One region of the Streptomyces sp. NPDC059002 genome, then DNA from elsewhere that is predicted to be linked to it. Evidence: riboswitches for the same ligand, from Rfam matches in the RefSeq annotation. Region 1 holds a riboswitch; the other holds the start of a gene.

Region 1 (4,206 bases):
TGGCGTACGCCATCGCGGGCCTCGTCATCTTCTTCATCATGCGGGCGCTCGGCGAGCTCCTCATGTACCGGCCCGTGTCCGGCTCCTTCTCGGAGTACGCGCGTGAATTCATGGGCCCGTTCTTCGGATTCGTGACCGGCTGGACGTACTGGCTCTTCTGGGTCGTCACCGGCATCACCGAAGTCACCGCGGCCGCCCAGTACATGCAGTACTGGACACACGGCTCCGTGCCGCAATGGGCGTACGCCCTGATCTTCACGGTCATCCTGTACGGCGCGAACCTCATCTCCGTGAAGCTCTTCGGTGAGCTCGAGTTCTGGTTCTCCATGGTCAAGGTCACCGCCATCATCGGCATGATCCTGATCTGCATCGGCATCCTCACCATCGGCTTCTCCGACGCCGGTGACACCGCGTCCGTCAGCCACCTGTGGAACGACGGCGGCTTCTTCCCGAACGGCATCGGCTCCACGCTGATGACCCTGCAGATCGTGATGTTCGCCTTCCTCGCCGTCGAGCTGGTCGGCGTCACCGCGGGCGAGTCCAAGGACCCGAAGACCGTCCTGCCCAAGGCCATCAACACCGTGCCGTGGCGCATCGCCGTCTTCTACGTCGGCGCCCTGATCATGATCCTGTCGGTCGTCCCGTGGACCTCCTTCAAGCCCGGCGTCTCGCCGTTCGTGAAGGCCTTCGAGGAGATGGGCCTCGGCGTCGGCGCCGCCATCGTGAACTTCGTGGTCCTCACCGCCGCGCTCTCCTCCTGCAACTCCGGCATGTACTCCACCGGCCGCATGCTGCGCGACCTGGCGCTCAACGGCCAGGGCCCGAAGTTCTTCACCAAGCTCACGAAGAACGGCCTGCCGCTGATCGGCACCACGGTCTCCGCCGCGTTCATGCTGTTCGGCGTCTGGATCAACTACCAGTGGCCGGGCGAGGCGTTCAACTACGTCGTCTCCTTCGCGACCATCTCCGGCATGTGGGCCTGGATCATGATCCTGGCCTGCCAGATCCGCTACCGCCGCAAGGCCGACCGCGGCGAGCTGCCGCAGTCCACCTTCCGTGCCCCGGGCGCCCCGTTCACCAGCTGGTTCGCGCTCGCCTTCATCGGCATGGTCATCGTGATGATGGGCGTCGACAAGGACGCGCGGATCTCGCTGTACGCCGCGCCGGTCTGGGCCGCGATCCTGGTCGTCGCCTACCAGGTCCTCAAGCGCCGCAACCCGCAGGCCGCGGCCTTCAACAAGCGGAAGACCGGTGTCTCCGACAGCGTCTCCGTCACCAAGGACTGATGTCGCCAAGGACTGATGTCCTCAAGGGCTGATGTCACCGAGGACTGAGCGGCTCCCCAAGGCCCCTGTCCAGCATTCGGGCCCTCGCGTACCACACTTCGGTACGCGGGGGCCCCTCTGCTTATCCTGGCTGCCATGCTGACCATCACCCAGGCCCTCCAGGACCAGATCGTCGCGCACGCGCGCCAGGACCACCCCGACGAGGCGTGCGGCGTGGTCGCGGGTCCCGCGGGCACCGGCAGGCCCGAGCGGTTCATCCCGATGCTGAACGCCGCGCGCTCGCCCACGTTCTACGAGTTCGACTCGGGTGACCTGCTCAAGCTCTACCGCGAGATGGACGACCGCGACGAGGAGCCGGTGATCGTCTACCACTCGCACACGGCGACCGAGGCGTACCCCTCGCGCACCGACATCACGTACGCCAACGAACCCGGCGCGCACTACGTCCTGGTCTCCACCGCGGACACCGACGACGCGGGTCCCTTCCAGTTCCGCTCGTTCCGGATCGTGGACGGCGAGGTCACCGAGGAAGACGTGCAGGTCGTCCAGGCATACTGATACTGACCCACGATCGCCCCCAAGCTCTTAATGAGCAGGGGGGACCCCCATTTTGAGGCGGCAGGAACAGGAAGCCGGTGCAAGCCCGGCACGGTCCCGCCACTGTGACCCCACCCCCTTGCCACGTGCCGGGGCGGGGAAGTCAGGAACTGACCTGCCGCCTTTCTCCACACGACGCAGGGGACGCGGAAATCCCCTGGAGGAGGCAGCACCAGTCATGCCCCGCCCGATACGCGCCCTGGCCGCCGCGGCCCTGCTCGTCCCGCTCGCCGCGTGCTCCTCGCCGGACTCCGGCGGTGACGCGAAGCCCGCCGCCAAGGCCGCCGGATTCCCGTACACCGTCACCAACTGCGGTGTGCGGACGACGTACGACGCACCTCCCGAGCGCGCCGTCACCATGAACCAGCACGCCACCGAAGTGATGCTGGAACTGGGCCTGCGGGACCGCATGGCGGGCACCGCCTACCTCGACGACAAGGTCCTGCCGAAGTACGAGAAGGCGTACGAGGCCATCCCCGTGATCGCCAAGGAGTACCCCTCGTACGAGAAGCTGCTCGCCGCCAACCCCGACTTCGTGTACGGCGGTTACTCGAGCGCCTTCCTCGCGGGCGACGGCCGCGGCCGCCCCGCGCTCGCCAAGTCCGGCATCAAGAGCCGCCTGAACATCGAGGGCTGCGCGAAGCGCCCCGTCACCATGGACGACGTCTTCCGCGAGGTCCGCGAGGTCGGCGCCACCTTCGGGGTGCGGGATCGGGCCGACACGTGGGTCCGCGGCGCCGAGCGCGAACTGGCCGCCACGACCGAGCAGTTGAAGGGCAAGAAGCCCCGGTCCGTCTTCGTCTACGACAGCGGCGACAAGACGGCGTTCACCGTGGGCGGCCGCGGCATCGGCAACGACATCATCAAGCGCGCGGGCGGCCGCAACGTCCTCGCCGACGTCGACAAGTCCTTCGCCGACGCCTCCTGGGAGACGGTCGTGGACCGCAAGCCGGAGACCATCGTCATCCTCGACTACGGCGCCACGTCCGTCGCCCAGAAGAAGAAGCGCCTCCTCGACGACCCGGCCCTCGCCGACGTCCCCGCCATCAAGAACAAGCGCTTCGCGGTGCTTCCCCTTTCGGACATGGTCACAGGAGTACGAGCACCAGAGGCGGTGAAGAAGCTGGCGGCGCAGCTGTGAAGGCGCAGGGTGTCCAGCCCGTCCGGCGTTTGAGGACGAGCCCGAAGGGCGATGGGCGCAGGTCACGGGGACAGCACCTCGTGATCCTGACGGCGCTCACCGCAGCCCTCGCGGCAGCGATCGTCGCCGGGTTGGCCCTCGGTTCCGTACGCATCCCGCCAGGGAACGTCATCGAGATCCTCACGGGGAACGCGGAACCCTCCCCGTTCCGCACGATCGTGCTGGACGTCCGACTCCCCAGAGTCCTGCTGGGCGCCACCGTCGGCGCGGGCCTCGCGGTCATCGGCACCGTCCTGCAGGCCCTCGTCCGCAACCCCCTCGCCGACCCGTTCCTGCTGGGCGTCTCCTCGGGCGCCTCCGTCGGCGCGGTCGGCGCGATCGTGCTCGGCGGCACCTTCGGCGTCGGCTCGGCGCTCGCGACGACCGTCACCATCCCCGCGGCGGCCTTCGCGGGCGCACTGATCGCGCTGGTCCTCGTCTACGCCCTGGCGCGCAGCGGCGGCGGGTTCGCGACCGGCCGCCTGATCCTCGCCGGAGTCGCCGTCTCGTACATCCTGACCGCCCTGACCAGCCTCATCCTGGTCACTGCGGACAGCGCGGACCACCTCAAGGAAGTCCTGTACTGGACGCTCGGCGGCCTCGGCAGCGCCCGCTGGGACATGCTCGCCCTGCCCTGCGTCGCCCTGGTCGCCGGCACGGCCCTCCTGATGGCGCTGGCCCGCCCCCTCGACCTGCTGCTCGTCGGCGAGGAGGGTGCCACCGTCCTCGGCCTGGACACCGCCCGCTTCCGCGCCGCCGTCTTCGTCCTCGCCTCGCTCCTGACCGGCGTCCTCGTGGCGTACAGCGGGGCCATCGGCTTCGTCGGCCTGATGGTGCCGCACGCCGCCCGCATGCTGGTCGGCGCCGCGCACCGCCCGCTGCTCCCGGTGGTGGCGCTGATGGGCGCGGTGTTCCTGGTCGTCGCCGACCTCGCCGCGCGCACGGTCGCCGCGCCGCAGGACATCCCGGTCGGCGTGCTCACCGCGCTGACCGGCGGCCCGTTCTTCCTGTGGCTGCTGCGGCGGCGTACCGAAGGAGTCCCGGCATGAACCAGTCACCGCCCGCCGGTGAACTGCGCACCGAGTCCCTCTCGTACGAAGTGGGCGGCAGGCTCCTGGTGGACGGCGTCGACCTGACCGCCGC
Region 2 (4,206 bases), on a different contig from region 1:
CGGCGCACCGTGAGTTCCGCGATCCCCGGATGCTCCTTGGCCCCCTCCACGCCGCGCACCGTCACCCGCACGTACCGGGCGAGCCGGGTGTCACCGGGCCGCGCGCGGTGCCGTTCCAGGTGGGGGTGACCTTCTGGACGCGGACGGGCCTGGCGAGGTCCGTCGTCAGGTGGCCGCGCGGGCCGTCCGGGACCCAGGCCGTGGCCGTGCTGCCGTCGAGGGCGGCGCCCCAGACGTGAGTGGGGCGAAGGCACGGGGCCGGGGCACCAGAAGGCGCCCCGGCCCCGGGAGTCACCCGGTCGTCACGACCCGGGCAGTTCGCCGCGGACCGTGCGGGCGGCGGCGACCAGGTTCGCCAGGGACGCACGGGTCTCGGGCCAGCCGCGGGTCTTCAGGCCGCAGTCGGGGTTGACCCAGAGGCGCTGGGCGGGAATGGCCTCAAGTCCCTTGCGGAGCAGGGCGGCCGCCTCGTCCGCGTCGGGCACGCGCGGGGAGTGGATGTCGTAGACGCCGGGCCCGGCCTCGCGCGGATAGCCGTGCTCGGCCAGCTCGCGGGCGACCTGCATGTGGGAGCGGGCGGCCTCCAGGCTGATGACGTCGGCGTCGAGGTCGTCGATGGCCTGGACGATGTCGCCGAACTCGGCGTAGCACATGTGGGTGTGGATCTGGGTGTCGGGCCGGACGCCGCTGGTGGTGAGGCGGAAGGACTCCGTGGCCCAGTCCAGGTAGGCGGCGTGGTCCGCGGCGCGCAGCGGCAGGGTTTCGCGCAGGGCGGGCTCGTCGACCTGGATGACCGAAGTGCCCGCCGCCTCCAGGTCGTTGACCTCGTCGCGCAGGGCGAGGGCGACCTGGCGCGCGGTGTCGCCGAGCGGCTGGTCGTCGCGGACGAAGGACCAGGCGAGCATGGTGACGGGGCCGGTGAGCATGCCCTTGACCGGCCGGTCGGTGAGCGAGTTGGCGTACGACGTCCAGCGCACCGTCATCGGTTCGGGGCGCGAGATGTCCCCGGCCAGGACCGGCGGGCGCACATAGCGGGTGCCGTACGACTGGACCCAGCCGTGCTGGGTGGCGAGATAGCCGGTGAGCTGTTCGGCGAAGTACTGGACCATGTCGTTGCGTTCGGGCTCGCCGTGCACGAGGACGTCGATCCCGGTCTGCTCCTGGAAGGAGATGACCTCGCGGATCTCGTCCTTGATCCGCTCCTCGTACCCGGCGGTGTCGATGCGGCCCGCGCGTACGTCGGCGCGCGCGGTGCGCAGCTCGGTGGTCTGCGGGAAGGAGCCGATGGTGGTCGTGGGCAGCAGCGGCAGCTTGAGGTGCGAGCGCTGGGCGGCGGCCCGCTCCTCGTAGGGCTGCGAGCGGCGTCCTTCGGCGTCGGTGACGGCGGCGGCGCGGGCGCGTACGGCCGGGTCGTGGGTGATCGCGGAGCCGGTGCGCGACGCCAGGTCGGCGCGGTTGGCGGCGAGTTCGGCGGCGATGGTGTCGGTGCCCTGGGCGAGACCGCGCGCCAGGGCGACGATCTCGGTGGTCTTCTGCCGGGCGAAGGCCAGCCAGCGCAGGATCTGCGGGTCGATGTCCCGTTCGGCCGTGGCGTCGATCGGCACGTGCAGGAGGGAGCAGGAGGCGGCGACGTCGACCCGGTCGGCGAGCCCGAGGAGCGTGCCCAGGGTGGCCAGGGACTTCTCCAGGTCGTTGATCCAGATGTTGCGGCCGTTGACCACACCGGCGACGAGCCGCTTGCCGGGCAGGCCGCCGACGGCGGCGAGGTCGTCGAGGTTCGCGGCCGCCGCGTCGGTGAAGTCGAGGGCCAGGCCGTCGATCGGGGCCTTCGCGAGGACGGGCAGGGCGTCGCCGAGCCGGTCGAAGTAGGAGGCGACGAGGAGCTTGGGGCGGTCGGTGAGGGCGCCGAGTTCGCGGTAGGCGCGGGCGGCGGCGTTGAGTTCGGCCGGGGTGCGGTCCTGCACCAGGGCCGGCTCGTCGAGCTGCACCCAGGCGGCACCGGCGGCGCGCAGGTCGGCGAGCACCTCCGCGTACACGGGCAGCAGCCGGTCGAGGAGGGTCAGCGGCTCGAAGTCGGCGGCCACACCGGGCGCGGGCTTGGCGAGCAGCAGATACGTGACGGGGCCGACGAGGACCGGGCGGGCCGAGAGGCCGAGGGCGAGGGCCTCCGTCAGCTCGCCGACCTGCTTGGTGGAGTCGGCGGTGAAGACGGTATCGGGACCCAGTTCGGGCACCAGGTAGTGGTAGTTGGTGTCGAACCACTTGGTCATCTCCAGCGGCGCCACGTCCTGGGTGCCGCGCGCCATCGCGAAGTACCCGTCCAGGGTGTCGGCGTCGACGGCCGCCCGGTGCCGGGCGGGGACGGCGCCGACCATGACACTGGTGTCCAGGACATGGTCGTAGTACGAGAAGTCACCGGTCGGCACCTCGTGGATGCCGGTGTCGGCCAGGTGCCGCCAGGTGGAGCGGCGCAGGTCCGCCGCGGTCTCCCGGAGGGCGTCCGCGGTGACGCGGCCCTTCCAGTAGCCCTCGATGGCCTTCTTCAGTTCGCGGTTCTGGCCCTGGCGGGGGTAGCCGTACACGGTGGCCCGTGCTGCCGCGGCTGCGGACTTCGCTGTCACGGAAATCTCCTTCGCGAGATGACTCCTGAGCATCCCGGGACGGGACGCGGACGCGAAGGGGTGACGAACCGGACGGGCCGAACTCGCGCCGATGACGCCGTTCTCCGTCTGGTGTGTACGCCGACCCGCCCACGAGGTCACCGGGATGTCCGCACGTGATCGGTCACGTACGGGCAACGGGCAGGTCTTCGGACTCGTGGGCGCGTCTGCCGGGGCAGATTCCTACTGGCCGTCGCTTCCCGGATCCGGCGGATCCAGTGCGTATGACGGCGGTCGTTCCCACTCACCGCTGCGGGGCAGTCCCGGATTCCCACCGGGTTCCCTCTTGCGACGCGCCTGCCTGGCGGGCAGGGCGAACCAGCTGCACGGGCCACCCTAGAGGCCGGGCCACCGTCTTGGGCAGCCTTGATCACATTCCGGGACGGTGAGATGGGACACGGACCGGGCCAACTGCGCAGCCGCCGCGGCCCGTCGGGGCCGGAGGACCGGGCCGGGGTGGACTTACTAGGACGTCCAACTATATGGTCCTGGGCAAGGCCCGCGGTGTCAGGGAAGCCGGTGTGAATCCGGCGCGGTCCCGCCACTGTGACCGGGGAGTGCGTTCTCGCCGAACAACGCGCCACCGAAGGACGTCGTGTCCGTCGGGAAGGCGGGGGAGCGTGCGTCGATCCGGGAGTCAGGATACCGGCCGCGGGGTGTTCCGTGTTGTCCACGAGGATGGAGCAGACACGCATGGCACCGGTCCGAACCCACGACCCAGGTGATCCGGCGGAGCGAGCGGCGGCACCCGCCACCTCTTAGGACGACGTACGCCAACTCACCGGCCCCGCACGGGATCCCGGCCGCGGCGTACGCCGACCACATGCTCCGCGACGGCTCTTCGGCCTTCGCGTCCCGCGGCCCCGACCCGAACGCGCCCCACAGGGCGCCGTTCGCCGGTGCGCCGTGCCATCCCCGGATCCCCACCTGACGAGAGCAGGCTCACCGTGGTCCGTGAACTCACCCATTTCATCGGCGGCAAGCACACCTCAGGCACGTCGGGCCTCTTCGGCGACGTGTACGACCCCAACACCGGTTCCGTACAGGCCCGCGTACCGCTCGCGGGCCGGGTCGACACCGAGGCGGCGATCGCCGACGCCGTCGCCGCCCAGCGGGAGTGGGGCGCATGGAACCCGCAGCGCAGGGCCCGCGTCCTGCTGCGCTTCCTCCAACTCGTCGACCAGGAACGCGAATCCCTGGCGCGGCTCCTCTCGGCCGAGCACGGCAAGACGGTGGCCGACGCGCACGGCGACCTGCAACGCGGCCTGGAGGTGGTGGAGTTCGCCGCCGGGATCCCGCACCTGCTCAAGGGCGAGTTCACGGACAACGCGGGCACCGGCATCGATGTGCACTCGCTGCGCTCCCCGATCGGCGTGGTCGCCGGGATCACCCCGTTCAACTTCCCCGCGATGATCCCGCTGTGGAAGGCCGCGCCCGCCCTGGCCTGCGGCAACGCATTCATCCTGAAGCCCTCGGAGCGCGACCCCTCCGTGCCGCTGCGGCTGGCCGAACTGTTCCTGGAGGCAGGACTTCCGCCCGGTGTCCT

The links. Region 1 has a riboswitch for cobalamin ahead of ACFWZ2_RS25250 (ABC transporter substrate-binding protein). Riboswitches for the same ligand answer to the same signal wherever they lie in the genome.
Region 2: another riboswitch for cobalamin. It lies ahead of metE (5-methyltetrahydropteroyltriglutamate--homocysteine S-methyltransferase); the one in region 1 lies ahead of ACFWZ2_RS25250 (ABC transporter substrate-binding protein).

The regions. Positions count from the first base shown of each region.
Region 1 is NZ_JBHYJI010000030.1:44,375-48,580, forward strand. It holds gene ACFWZ2_RS25240 (amino acid permease) at 1-1,286, shown strand, start outside; gene ACFWZ2_RS25245 (Mov34/MPN/PAD-1 family protein) at 1,422-1,844, shown strand; cobalamin riboswitch at 1,867-2,017, shown strand; gene ACFWZ2_RS25250 (ABC transporter substrate-binding protein) at 2,062-3,024, shown strand; gene ACFWZ2_RS25255 (FecCD family ABC transporter permease) at 3,111-4,112, shown strand; gene ACFWZ2_RS25260 (ABC transporter ATP-binding protein) at 4,109-4,206, shown strand, end outside.
Region 2 is NZ_JBHYJI010000002.1:322,850-327,055, reverse strand. It holds gene metE (5-methyltetrahydropteroyltriglutamate--homocysteine S-methyltransferase) at 303-2,621, opposite strand; cobalamin riboswitch at 2,783-2,998, opposite strand; cobalamin riboswitch at 3,127-3,329, shown strand; gene ACFWZ2_RS03395 (CoA-acylating methylmalonate-semialdehyde dehydrogenase) at 3,608-4,206, shown strand, end outside.